DNA from 3 places in the Streptococcus sp. SS-4456 genome. Region 1 is predicted to be linked to each of the others. Evidence: predicted binding sites of a transcription regulator. Region 1 holds the regulator's gene; each other region holds the start of a gene.
The links. The regulator CtsR, encoded in region 1, represses protease genes until heat stress. The targets are predictions, from matches to a motif close to TTGGTCAAAAAAGGTCAAANA.
Positions count from the first base shown of each region.

Region 2: the regulator CtsR is predicted to act here: its motif matches at 2,336-2,356, upstream of RFK25_RS02930 (ATP-dependent Clp protease proteolytic subunit).
Region 3: the regulator CtsR is predicted to act here: its motif matches at 3,069-3,089, upstream of RFK25_RS08225 (ATP-dependent Clp protease ATP-binding subunit).

Region 1 is NZ_JAVIHI010000060.1:191-4,985, reverse strand. Features, by position in the region: gene RFK25_RS10930 (hypothetical protein) at 41-256, opposite strand; gene RFK25_RS10925 (hypothetical protein) at 356-541, opposite strand; gene RFK25_RS10920 (ATP-dependent Clp protease ATP-binding subunit) at 550-2,997, opposite strand; gene RFK25_RS10915 (CtsR family transcriptional regulator) at 3,001-3,459, opposite strand; gene RFK25_RS10910 (thioredoxin domain-containing protein) at 3,740-4,078, shown strand; gene RFK25_RS10905 (GNAT family acetyltransferase) at 4,078-4,779, shown strand.
Region 2 is NZ_JAVIHI010000006.1:38,135-42,929, reverse strand. Features, by position in the region: gene RFK25_RS02940 (ABC transporter substrate-binding protein) at 1-1,169, opposite strand, end outside; gene RFK25_RS02935 (DUF2129 domain-containing protein) at 1,321-1,587, opposite strand; gene RFK25_RS02930 (ATP-dependent Clp protease proteolytic subunit) at 1,697-2,287, opposite strand; gene upp (uracil phosphoribosyltransferase) at 2,414-3,043, opposite strand; gene RFK25_RS02920 (glycoside hydrolase family 13 protein) at 3,126-4,742, opposite strand.
Region 3 is NZ_JAVIHI010000029.1:631-5,425, forward strand. Features, by position in the region: gene RFK25_RS08220 (NUDIX hydrolase) at 1-301, opposite strand, end outside; gene RFK25_RS08225 (ATP-dependent Clp protease ATP-binding subunit) at 804-3,032, opposite strand; gene RFK25_RS08230 (DUF1797 family protein) at 3,250-3,480, shown strand; gene RFK25_RS08235 (amino acid ABC transporter permease) at 3,605-4,285, shown strand; gene RFK25_RS08240 (amino acid ABC transporter ATP-binding protein) at 4,287-4,795, shown strand, end outside.

The sequences.
Region 1 (4,795 bases):
AAAAAGGTTCAAAAACAAATAGAGAGTAGCTTACCACTCTCTATTTGCTCATCTGTTTTTCAAAGCGAAAGAATAATTCTGCATCTGGAAAGTCAGGCACATGCTCCATTGGATGGGCAGGATTGAAAAATTCCACAATCTGAAATCCACATTTATTGACATAAAAGTGAATATTGCGCACCTCGAAATGCGGTGTGTGTGTTTCCCAAACTTCCGTGTCTGGATAGGCTTGTTCAAGAGCCTGCCAGATTTTCAAGCCCAACCCTTTCCCTTATGGCTTCCATCAACAAACAATAAATCCAAGGAGTTGTGATTGGTTACTGGATCAATCTGGACAAGGACACCACCAACTAAATCATTCTGCCAATAAACCTGAAGGGCTTGGTTCTTTGGGAGCAAGTAGGCTTTCCAAAATTTTTTCCCGACTAACCACCTCTTCACCCTCAGGTATATCATCGATCAAGGCCTCACGAAAAGCCATTTGGTCGCGAACAATAAAGGTTTCCTTTTCTTCTTCCAAAAGCGGTCTTAGTTCTAGCATTTTTCCACCTATTTGACCACATCAAACTTGAGCTCTTCACCCTTGACCCCAACCTTCAAGGTCGAACCAGTAGTCAAGTCACCACGGAGCAACATCTCTGCCAACGGATCTTCCAACTGGGTCTGCAAGAGTCTACGAAGAGGACGAGCCCCCATTTCTGGGTCATAACCTTGTTTTGCCAATAACTTAAGGGCTGACGGTTGCAGTTTAAGAGTAAGTCCTTTCTCAGCTGTTACAGCCAACAAAGGTTTAATCATGACCTTGACAACATCCTGCATATGAGTTTCCGTTAGGCTATGGAAGACAACTTTCTCGTCAATACGGTTGATAAATTCTGGACGATAGGCTTTTTTCAATTCCTCAAAAATGCGTTTCTCCACTTCCTTGTGGTCCTTAGATAAATCAAGGGCACCAAAACCAACTGTCTTATCATCACGAAGGGCTGTTGCTCCAAGGTTTGACGTCATGATAATAATAGTATTTGAGAAATCAACCTTACGTCCCTTACTGTCCGTCAGAACACCATCATCCAAGACCTGCAAGAGAACATTGAAAATATCTGGATGAGCCTTTTCAACCTCATCAAAAAGAAGAACAGAATAAGGTTTGTTACGAACTTTTTCTGTCAATTCGCCACCTTCTTCATAGCCCACGTAGCCCGGAGGCGCTCCATTTAGACGGCTGGCTGCGAATTTCTCCATGTATTCAGACATGTCAAAACGAATCAGGGCTGACTCATCATCAAAGAGAACCTCTGCCAGCGCCTTAGCCAACTCTGTCTTACCGACACCCGTCGGTCCCAAGAACATGAATGAACCAATCGGTCTGCGCCCTGTCCGAATACCTGACTGATTACGACGGATAGCCCTACTGACTGCAGAAATAGCTTCTTCCTGCCCAATCACACGCTTGTGCAATTCTGCTTCCAGATTCAGATACTTCTTAGTATCTGATTGGCTAAGCTTGGCTACTGGGATACCTGACAAGCGGCTAAGGGTTTCTAAGATATCTTCTTCCGTCACTTCTACATCATAGATTTGACTAGCTTTGGTTGCTTCCTTAGCCTCAAGCAATAGCTTACTCACGGTTTTATATTTTTTAGCCATCAGTGCCTTATCAATACTTGTCAAACCAGTTTCTAAGACTTGGCCTTTTATACGATTTTGCACGGTTGCACTGGCTTCATCTAGCAAGTCGATTGCTGAATCTGGCAGGTTTTTACTGGTCAAATACCGCTTAGCGTAGGTTACAGCAGTCTCAACAGCTACATTTCCAATACGGACCCTATGGTATTTCTCAAAAGTCCCTTTTAGACCAGACAAAATGGCAATGCTATCTTCCACTGTCGGCTCTTCAATGGTCACTTTGGCAAAACGACGAACTAGGGCTGCGTCTTTCTCAATATGCTTTTGGTACTCTGTCTGAGTCGTTGCTCCGACTGTACGGAGGGTGCCACGAGCAAGAGCTGGTTTGAGGATATTGGCTGCATCCAAGGTCGAATCAATCCCCGAGCCAGAACCCATAATGGTATGCAACTCATCGATGAAGAGAATCACCTGACCATCTTCCTCGATGTCGTTGATGATATTATTCATCCGCTCTTCGAAATCACCACGGAAACGAGTGCCCGCAATCACATTCATCAAATCCAACTCTAATACCCGCATCTTAGCCAGGCTAACAGGCACATCGCCAGCAGCGACACGTTGGGCAAGCCCAAGAGCAAGAGCCGTTTTTCCGACACCCGCATCACCGACTAGGACAGGGTTGTTTTTCGTCTTGCGGGAAAGGATTTGAATCATCCGTGAAATTTCAGCATCACGGCCAATGACCGGTTCCATCTTTCCTTCTCGAGCTAGTGCAGTCAAATCACGAGTATAGTCTTCCAATCCTCCACTCTGTGGCTGAGGCATCCCCATCATCTGCCCCGCATTGGTTGGCTTGTTTTTTCCACCCTTCATGATACTGCGGATAGATTTCAAGTCTTCCTTTGTAAAGCCTGCACGTGTTTCCAAGGTTTTACGTAGATCTAAAAAACGAATCTTATCATCTGAGTCCTCAAAATGAAAACCGACTTTATCCAAAATCTGACTAGCAGTCGAACGCTTATCCAAAAGCATAGCCATAAATAAATGTTCCGTACCTAATTCCTTGGCTTTGACAACCTCTGCAATTTTCTTGGCCAAACTAGCTGTTTCATCCAAACGTTTAGAAGATGGCAAGATACGAAAACTCTCCAAGTCTTCACGATAGACCTTCTCCGTCACGACAAAGGTCGCATGCTCATACTCTGAAATAGAAGCAGGATATTCCGCCAAGACTGCTCCAGCAACCGTATCGTGATTGATGACAAAGGCCAGGAGAATATGCCAGGTTTCCAAATACTCACAAGCATAGCGTTGGGCGACCAACTGGGCATCCTCAAACACCCTTTGTAAACCAGTTGAAATCTTCATGAATTAATCCTCTTTCCTATCTAAACGTCGTAATATTTGACACATCATTCGAGCACGAATGCTTGATGCATCCTTACCCAATACCTCATCAGAACCAGTTGACAGAAAAAGATTTCCCTCTCTTTCTGTCATCAATCCTTCATCAAACAACAACTGCAGAATATCTGCATACACTGTCGCAGACAATTGCTCGCCCATATTGTTTAATAAATCATGGACCAGTTCATGCTTGTCTGAAAAGGTAATTCGACCAATACGGATATAACCACCACCACCCCGCTTGCTCTCGACAATATAGCCACGACTGGCTGTAAATCGTGTCTTGATGACATAATTTATCTGGCTGGGAACCACCTCAAACCGACTGGCTAATTCGCTCCGGCGCAATTCTGCCACGCTGACTTGCTCTAGGATGGCTTTGATATGCTCTTCGATATAATCTGATGTATTTTTCATCGCCATAGTATCGCCTCTTTCTTTGACTATCTTTGACCATTATACTATTTTTGTTCACATTTTGAAAGCGAAAGCCTCACTTCCACACAAACGTAGCTACTTTTTGAAATCTACTCTGCTTTATCCTATAATTAAAGAAAAAAGGAGAAAGGACTAGGGCTGCCGTATTTGGTTGAACTGAATACGGACTAGGGACTGAGCCAAAAAGATATACGAGAACTAGACGCTTGCGACGTTCTGTTCCCTATTTTTCTGTGTCCACTTAAGGCCCTTTACATCTTATACCATGAACTTTCAAGATTACATTCAAGACTTTACAAGTGTGACTGTGGAGCAGGCACAGAACCTTCTAGCTGCCAAAGAGGAGGCTGTTCTCTTCATCGGACGAGCAACCTGTCCTTACTGCAACCGCTTCGCACCAAAACTCCACAAGGTCGCCCAAGACAAGCAAGTGACCGTTCACTTCCTCGACTCTAGCCAAGTCAGCCCTGAACTTCAGGCCCTCCGCGATCACTACCAAGTTCCTACCGTACCTGGTCTCTTGGTCGCTAAACCTACTGGAGTCCAAGTCCGCTGCGACTCCAGCATGACGGCAGAAGAGATTGCGGCTTTTATTCAAGGCTAATGCTAGACATTTCCTACCAAGCCAACACCTTCCACATCTCTCATCACGGAAGACCAATCGGCAACATCCATACCTACAGCAACCCCTACCACCAAGCCAATATCTATCTGCGACTAGATTTGGTTGATTATGATTGCACCATAGCAGAGCAGCTCTTCCAGTCCCTACAGACTTCCTTAGAAGGTAAGCCTCTGCAGGTTATGCTATCTTCTGCTGAGCAGGAAAGAATCCATTTCCTCACCGCAGCAGGCCTTGTCTGCAAACGAAAATGTTACGAATTTGAAGTGACCAAGCAAGACTATCTCAGTCAAACAGGCACTTCCAACTTAAGCATAGTCCGCAAAGGCACCGCAACTTATCAAATAGCCTGTCAGCAAATTTTTGACTACTATCAAACAGTCCACCAAGACATCAATCCTTGGACTGCCAGTCAAGAAGAATTTGAAAAGAGCTTACCTGATCTGGTTTATACAGACTCAAAAAATTGTGCCTTCATAGATACCGATGAAATTGCCTACGTATGCGGAAAAGATGAACAAAGCTTTGGTTCCTTCATCCAAACGGTTATTTGCCAACTATTTGAACAATATGAACAAATTAGCTTTGAGGCTGATGACTGCGATCCTATCGCCATGCATTTAGCTGACCAATTCCGACAACCAAACAAACCCAGCTGGGATACTTATATTTTAGAAATCTAACAAAAAGCACCGACCA
Region 2 (4,795 bases), on a different contig from region 1:
TATTCTGCTGAAATTGTATCAACCGATGTCTGCTCTCCATCTGTCAAACCAACAATGTAAACTGATTTCACAACATTGTGCTCTGCATCGATAGACATAGTACCTGTAACACCTTCGAAATCTTTCAAAGCTGCAAGGTTGTCTTTGAGTGCCTTAGAATCAGCTGCACCTTCTGCTGCTTTAGCTGCCATGTAAACTGAGTCATATGCAAGCGCTGAGAACATCGATGGCTCTTCATTGTATTCTTTCTTATATGCATCGTAAAACGCTTGTGCTTTCTCACTAGCTGATGTTACGAATGCTGAAAGATAGTATACATTTGATGCTGCTGAAGCTGTTGCCAATTCAGTAAATTGTGGTGAGTCGAAACCGTCAGAACCAAGAATTGGTTGATTCAAGCCAAGTCCACGAGCTTGTTTCACAATTGTACCTGTTTCGTTGTAGTAACCAGGCATGATGATGGCATCAAACTCAGCATCTTTCAATTTAGTCAAAGCTGCTTGGAAGTCTTTATCTCCTGAAGCAAATGTGATTTCAGAAACAATCTCACCAGTGTAAGCTTTCTTGAAAGCTTCTGCTACACCCTTACCATAGTCAGAAGAGTTGTCATAGTAAAGAACAACTTTCTTAGCTGACATGTTTTCTGTCGCATACTTAGCCATAATTTGACCTTGGTATCCATCAGTAAATGTTGCACGGAAGAAATAATCTTGAACTTCACCTTTGCCATTTACTACAAGGTTTGTTTGCGTACCTGAAGGTGAGATCATTGGAATACCAGCTGAAGTTAATGCAGGGATAGATGCTGCTGAAGCACCAGATGTTGCAGGTCCAATGACAAGGTTTACACCTTCACTTGCCAAGCTAGTAGCAACAGAAGCTGCTTCTGCTGTTTCAGACTTGTTGTCTTTTGTAACAACTTCAATTTGCTTCCCATCAATACCACCTGCTGCATTGATTTCTTTCACAGCCAAGTTTGCACCTTTTTCTTCAGTTTGTCCGTATGAAGATACAGCACCTGACAATTCCAAGTTGTAACCAATTTTAAATGTATCACCAACACTTGAACCAGTTGCTGAAGAATTGGTTGTCGAAACATTACCACAGGCAGCAAGTAGGGCTGCTGAGGCAAAGGTAGCAAGTGCTACTGCAAATTTTCTTGTTTTCATGAAAACTCCTTAAATCTTTCTTAAATTTTGCGATGTATCTAATATACTGAATTATCAGAAAATTGTCAACAAAAAAAGAAAAATTTTTAAAAAAATATTTTTCCACAAAAAAGCGAGTAGACTAAACCTCGACTACTCACTCATTTCACCATTAAATAATTGGTTCCTCTTCCCGCCACAAGCTACCAACGAAATTTTGATCTAGCTCCTTAATATAGGAAGGAAGAACCTTCTTAACAAATTTTTCCTTTTTTAATTTTTGGATGATAAGCTCAGACTGATCCTTATCCATATAAATCAGAACATAACGCAATTTCTTTGAATGATAATGGATATCTCCGTACTGATTTAGCTTTCTAGCATCTCGATTGTAATGCAAATACACAGTCAGGCAGGTCCGTTCTCTCTTCTCAAACATGATTTCTCCTCTAAAACTTCTCTTGTTTTATTATACCTTTTTCAGAGGAAAATGAAAAGGTCAAACTTAGCGGAATGGAAAAAGGAGGCTCAAACGCCTCCTCATCAGCTTATTTGGCTTTCGTATTGTCCATAATTTGGTCAATAAATCCGTAAGCTAGTGTTTCTTCTGCTGTCATCCAGTAATCGCGTTCGGCATCCTTGTGGATTTGTTTCACTGTTTTACCTGAATTGTCAGCCAAGATTTTTTCTAATTTGTTACGGGTTTTGAGCAAGTGTTCTGCAGCGATGGCCATATCCGTTTGCTGAGTACCGCCACCAGTTCCACCCATTGGCTGGTGAATCATGTATTCCGCATTTGGCAACATGAAACGTTTGCCTTTGGCACCACTTGAAGCGATAATTGTACCCATGCTAGCTGCTGTTCCCATAACGATTGTTTGTACATCAGCCTTGATAAAATTCATCGTATCTACAATAGCTAGACCAGCTGACACAGATCCACCAGGTGTATTTACATAAAGGTAAATATCTTTGGTTGGGTCTTGGGCATCAAGGAAAAGCAACTGGGCAATGATAGAATTTGCCATATTATCCTCAACTGGTCCTGTCAGCATGATAATACGATCTTTCAATAGGCGTGAGTAAATATCATACGAACGTTCACCACGGCTAGTTTGTTCAATAACTACTGGAATCATACGAATCCTCCTTTATTTCAATAACAAGTATGAACCCATTATATAGAATTAGTCAAAATTGGTCAAATAAAAACCACGATTTCTGGAAATCAAAAAGAAACCAGCACAGCTGATTTCTCAAATACATTATTTTGTACCGAACAAGCGGTCCCCAGCGTCACCAAGACCTGGAACAATGTAGCCTTTTTCATTGAGTTTTTCATCCAAAGCTGCCGTGTAGATATCAATATCTGGATGAGCTTCTTGAAGAGCTTTGACTCCTTCTGGAGCTGAAACTAGGGCAACAAATTTGATATTTGAAGCGCCACGTTTTTTCAAGGAATCAACAGCCAAGATTGCTGAACCACCTGTGGCAAGCATTGGGTCAACTACAAAAATATGGCGTTGGTCGATATCTTCTGGTAATTTCACAAGGTATTCAACTGGTTGAAGGGTCTCTTCATCACGATACATACCGATGTGACCAACCTTAGCTGCTGGTACCAAGCTTAGCAAACCATCGACCATCCCAACACCTGCACGAAGGATTGGTACAATGGCCAATTTCTTACCAGCAATTTGCTTTTGAACCGTCTTGGTAATTGGTGTTTCAATTTCCACATCTTCTAATGGTAAGTCACGCAAAACTTCGTAACCCATAAGCATGGCAATCTCATTTACCAACTCACGAAAATCCTTTGTAGAAGTCGATGTACGACGAAGGATTGACAACTTATGCTGAATGAGTGGGTGTGAAATAACTTGGAATTTACCCATGATGATAAAACCTCTCTTTTTTGTTTTTTCTATTTTACCAAAAAATTCGGAAAAATGCTTGGGAAATGAAAAGAAGTACTACTTATTTTTTGAAAACGATAGCTTCGTAAGGTCTCAATACAGACTTATCAAAAATTACTTTATTATCGTAATTATGCATAAACAAGGAATAGTCCTCAAGTGATAAGGCGTACGCTTGCTCTTCACTTGTGAAATTAACTAAAATAATGAAATTATCTTCTTCATCATATTTTCGATAGGCCATTACTAAGTTGTTCCCTGTCTCCATCACTTCATATTTTCCTTCAGACATACAAGGATACTCTTTCCGAAGAGCAATCAATTTTTGATAAGTATAGAACAGCGAATTTTTATCTGCAAGTGCTTTCTCAACGTTGATGTCTTTGACAGTATCTCCCAAAGCCAGCCAGGCTTGACCTGTACTGAAGCCTGCTCCTTCTTCTCCTGTCCATTGCATTGGACGGCGAGCATTATCACGACCTTTGGCATTAATAGCAGTAATCAATTCCTCCTTGGTGAAGCCATTTTCAATCCGTTCCGCATACATGCGACGTGTTTCAATATCATCCGCTTGGCTAATATCCGTAATCGATGTATTAATCATACCAATTTCCTCACCTTGGTAGATATAAGGTGTCCCTGACATAAAATGAAGATAAATAGCCAACATTTTACCACTTAGTTCACGAAATGCTGGTCGATCATCACCGAAGCGAGAAATGGCACGAGGTAAATCATGGTTATTCCAGAAAAGTGAGTTCCAACCTTTACCAACCAGTTCAGTCTGCCATTTGGATAGAACCTTATGCAAACGAGCTGGATCAAGCGGTGCCAAATCCCACTTTTCTTTTCCTTCCTGCTGATCCAGTCCGACATGTTCAAATTGGAAAATCATCGAAAATTCTTTTCGGTCAGGATGCGAATATAACTGAGCATTTTCTGGATTGGCACTCCATGTCTCCCCAACAGTCACTAAGTCGTATGCACCAAAAGTTTTCTCATTTAATTCCTGAATAAGAGGATGAAGAGTCGGTCCATCGGCTGTAATTAATTTTTCCGGTTCTTTTCCAATCAAATCAATAACATCTAGCCTGAAACCGCCAACACCTTTTTCAATCCAAAAATTGATCATGTCCCAGATTTCTTGTTTCAGAGCAGGATTTTTCCAGTTCAGATCTGGTTGCTTAACAGAGAATTGGTGGAGGTAGTATTTGTTCAGATGTGGAACGTATTCCCAAGCAGAGCCTGAGAAGGTCGAGCGTAATTCATTCGGTTCATCAGCCCAAACATAATAGTCATAATAAGGATTATCTGGACCTTTGAGGGCTTCTTGAAACCAGAAGTGTTCATCCGAGGTATGATTGAGCACCAAATCCATGATTATTTTAATATTACGCTTATGGCCTTCTGCAATCAGCTCTTCCATATCTTCCATGGTCCCAAATTCGGGAGCAATTCCCTGGTAGTCACTGATGTCGTAACCATTGTCATCCATGGGGGACTGATAAACAGGACTGAGCCAAATAGCATCAATTCCTAGCTCGTGAAGATAATCTAATCGGCTGATAATCCCTCGAATATCCCCTACTCCATCTCCATTTGAATCTTGAAAGCTACGAGGATAAATTTGGTAAATGACGGACTTCTTCCACCAATCTGTTTTTTGTATTTCTGACATTTGATTGATCCTTTCTGCACAATCTTATTTAAGCAAGAAAAAGAGGAATCCCC
Region 3 (4,795 bases), on a different contig from region 1:
AGATGTAAGCGGGGTTGTAGAAGTAGGTATCTCGATGGCTAGAGTAGAAATATTCGTCAGCCTGACCATAATAGTGACCAATTTCGGCTGTAAAACCAAGCTCTTCCATTAGTTCGCGTTCTAGGGCGATGAGATGATTTTCCCCTTTTTCGATTTCCCCACCTGGTAGGAACCAGGCACCATTTGGTGCTTGAACGAGGATGATATTTTCTTTCTTTTCATCAGGGATAACAGCATAGACACCAAATCGATTTTGATAGTCTACGTCAGCCTTCTTTTCTCCAAAAACGGCAATATTCATAGTAAACTAAGTCCTTTTTACAATTGAGATGACTATATTATACCATTTTTCTTACATTTTTCCTCAGACTAGACTTTTCTGGTCAAATCAGGTATTTTTTTATATGTGAGGAAGGATTTTTGAAAAAACGAGGCTGGGCTCAAGTCCAGCCTCTCTTCTCAGAGTTCGCATCAACATCTCAGCGCAGTGGCTGATTGGCAGATTTGTTCATGTTTCACACTCCAAATCTGACCATTACGACTGTTGCGAACAAAGTTCGCTCTATTTCCAACCTCAAAAGGTTCACTGAAGCTTTTGAGCTGTGCGGGGGTGGGAGTGAAACAGTCTGGGGATAGACTGTTTCAGCTCAACAACTGGAAATAAGGACTTGTTGACCAACTCTTTTTTCTACCATTTGTCAAGCCTATCAAGGTATTTGACGAAAAATATTTTGTGTCTCGTCATCCAAATAAGGAAATTGTTTTTGACCAGTCGTGTTCTTTCCCACTCCCACTTTTCCTACTTATTTTGTTTTTGTATGTGCCTTGATTTGAATATTTCCCTTGCTAGTCATGACTGCACGAAGGTCTTTTTCACTTGGGTTTTCTAAATAGAAGTCTGTAATGGCATCTTCGATTTGATCTTGGATGGTTCTGCGTAGTGGACGAGCTCCCATTTTTGGATCGTAGCCCAAATCAACTAGTTTTTCTTTAACCTTATCTGTCACATGTAAGCTAATGCCGTTGTTAGATAAGCGTTTGTTGACATCATCAAGCATGAGGCTGACAATTTCAAGGAGATTTTCCTTGCTGAGTGGTTGGAATTCAATAATTCCATCGAAGCGGTTCATGAATTCTGGGCTGAAGAAATTGCTAAGTTGGCCAAGAACCGACTGGGTGCGACCTTCCATGGCTGCTCCAAAGCCTACACTTGCTTCGACTTTCCCAGTTCCAGCATTTGAAGTCATGATGATAATGGTGTCTTTGAAGCTGACTGTGCGTCCCTGTCCATCTGTCAGACGGCCGTCGTCTAGGACTTGGAGGAACATGTGCATGACATCAGGGTGAGCTTTTTCTACCTCATCCAAGAGGATGAGAGAGTAAGGATTGCGGCGGACTTTTTCAGTTAGCTGACCGGCTTCTTCATAGCCTACATAACCTGGAGGGGCACCGACTAGCTTGGCAACGGCATGTTTCTCCATGTACTCGGACATATCGAAGCGAATCATACTATCGGCTGAACCGAAGAGTTCAATGGCTAGCTGCTTGGACAGTTCTGTTTTACCGACACCGGTTGGTCCGACAAAGAGGAAGGAACCGATTGGGCGGTTTGGTGCTCCAAGACCAACACGGTTGCGGCGAATGGCCTTGGCGATTTTGTCAACAGCTTCATCTTGACCGATAACGTGGGCTTTGAGGTCGCTAGCTAGGTTGATGAGTTGAGATTGTTCTTTTTCTTTCAAATCGCCAACAGGTATGTTGGTTTTTTGTTCTACGATGGCTTCAATTTCCTTTTCAGTAATGAGGGGAATATCTTCCTCGCTGATGGTTGCTTTTTGCATTTCCTTATACTTGGCAATCTGGTCACGGAAATAGGCAGCCTTTTCATAGTCCTCGTCACGAGTTGCTTGGGCCTTACGATTTTCGGCATCAATCAAGCGTTGGTCGATTTCTTTTGGATCAACAAAATTGAGGGTCAGGTTCATCTTAGAACCAGCTTCGTCCAGTAGGTCAATGGCCTTGTCTGGCAAGAAACGGTCTTGGATATAGCGATTTGAAAGGACCGCAGCAGCTTCAATAGCGGCGTCAGAGTATTTGACATGGTGGTAGTCCTGATACTTATTCTGGATACCCTTGAGAATGATAATGGTTTCTTCAACGCTTGGTTCTTCGACCTTTACAGGTTGCATACGGCGTTCTAAGGCTGCATCCTTCTCGATAATACGGTATTCGTTGAGGGTTGTTGCACCGACTAGCTGCATTTCACCACGGGCAAGGGCAGGTTTGAGGATATTTCCAGCATCCATATTGCCATCACCAGCAGAGCCAGCACCGACAATCTCGTGGATTTCGTCGATAAAGAGAATAATCTCACGACGATTACGGATTTCTTCCATCAGTTTTTGCATGCGTTCTTCAAATTGACCACGGATACCAGTTCCTTGTACCAGGCTGACAACATCTAATCGGATGACTTCCTTACCTTGCAATTTTTGTGGCACATCGCCGTCGACAATTTTTTGAGCCAACCCTTCAACAACAGCGGTTTTACCAACACCTGGCTCACCGATGAGGACTGGGTTGTTCTTGGTACGGCGGTTGAGGATTTCGATGACACGCGTAATTTCTTGGTCACGGCCAATCACTGGGTCAATATCACCGCGGCGGGCAATTTCCGTCACGTTGATACCAAACTCTTCTAAAAGCCCATTTGGTTGTTGTGGTTGCTGAGGTGGTGGAGTTTGCCCACCACGCCCGTTGTTCCCTCCTGCTTGTGTTGGCGGAGTTTGGTCACGTTTCTTGCCAGCTGGAGTGTTTCCTGGATAGCCTCCCAAGTGATTGAAGAACTCGCTGAAAGGGTCCATATTATTTGGGTTTGTTAAATCCCCTAAACCACGTAAGATGGCATTATTAGGGTCTGTTTTCATAATTTGGTAGCAGTTGTGGCAGAGATCTACCTGTTGTTGCTTACCGTTCAGATTGGTATAGAGATGGATGGTTGCATCGTTGATTTTACAGTTATGACAGAGCATCGTTCTACCTCTTTCTTTGGAATGGACCTTTGTCAAATAGTCAATAAAGGTCAGTTATAGCTTTATTATAACAAGATTTAGGGAAAAATCAAGAAACTGCTATATTAGGCACATAATCTTTGGATGCCTTGGAACTGACAAGAAAATGTTGAAAAATCAAGACTTTTTTTATAATATGTGGTAAAATGTTTTTATAAAAAGGATTAGGAGAAGGAATATGGAATCACATTTGGTGAGAATTATCAATCGTCTGGAAGCTATGGCTAACGATGGTGGTACATTGAAACGTAATTTTGAGCGTGAAGGTGTTGTTGTTGCAGAAGTGGCTTATAGCTATGACGAGGAAAATGGTTCAGTATTTACCTTGCGTGATGTTGCTGCTCGTGAAACCTATACGTTTGACAGCATTGACTTGATTGCGATGGAAATCTACGAATTGTTGTACTAAGAACAAGCTCGAGCACCGATAGGTGCTTTTTTCTTGCAATAAAATGAATATCTAAGCAAAAACAGTTGCATAAATATTCAAAAATGGTATAATGGTGTCTAAATCATATTTGAGGAGTGAATGAATGGATTTTTCTTTCTTGCCTGATTATTGGGCATATTTTAATTATGGGGCCCTTGTAACCCTTATTATCGCTTTTTTCTCGGTTTTCTTTGGTAGTATTTTAGGGACGCTCTTGGCCTTTGCCCAACGCAGTAGATATAAGGTTCTGGTTTGGCTTGCCAATATTTATGTCTGGATTTTCCGCGGTACTCCAATGGTAGTACAGATTATGATTGCCTTTGCCATGACCAATTTTGTTGCACCGACTATCCAAATCGGAATTTTAGATGTAGATTTGACGCGTTTAATTCCAGGGATTATTGTCATTTCTATGAACTCCGCAGCCTATGTGTCTGAAACCATTCGTGCGGGTATCAATGCTGTGCCAAAGGGTCAATTGGAAGCAGCTTATTCATTAGGTATTCGTCCAAAACAAGCCATGCGCTATGTCATTATGCCACAGGCTATCAAGAATATTCTCCCTGCTTTGGGAAATGAGTTTGTAACCATTGTTAAGGACAGTTCGCTCCTGTCAACCATCGGTGTTATTGAGTTGTGGAATGGTGCACAGACGGTTGCTACGACGACTTATCTCACTCAAAGTCCGCTTATTTTTGCAGCCTTCTATTATTTGATGATGACCAGTATTTTGACCCTAGGCATTCAAGCTCTTGAGAAAAAGTTAAATAAGGGAGGACACTAAGATGACGGAAGCAATTATTTCCATAAAAGATCTTCATAAGTATTTTGGTGAAAATGAAGTTTTAAAAGGGATTGATTTAGATATCCAGCAAGGTCAAGTGGTTGTTATCATCGGACCATCAGGTTCTGGAAAGTCAACATTCTTGCGGACCATGAATCTCTTAGAGGTACCGACCAAGGGGACGGTGACTTTTGAAGGTGTCGATATTACGGATAAAGCAAATGATATTTTCAAGATGCGTGAGAAGATGGGAATGGTTTTCCAGCAATTTAACTTATTCCCAAATATGACCGTATTAGAAAATATTACCTTGTCACCTATTAAAACAAAAGGAATTGCTAAGGCTGAAGCTGAAGCCAAGGCCAAGGAATTGCTTGAAAAGGTTGGTTTGCCGGATAAGGCGGATGCCTATCCCCAAAGTTTATCAGGAGGTCAGCAACAGCGGATTGCTATTGCCCGTGGTTTGGCTATGGATCCGGATGTCTTGCTCTTTGATGAACCAACTTCTGC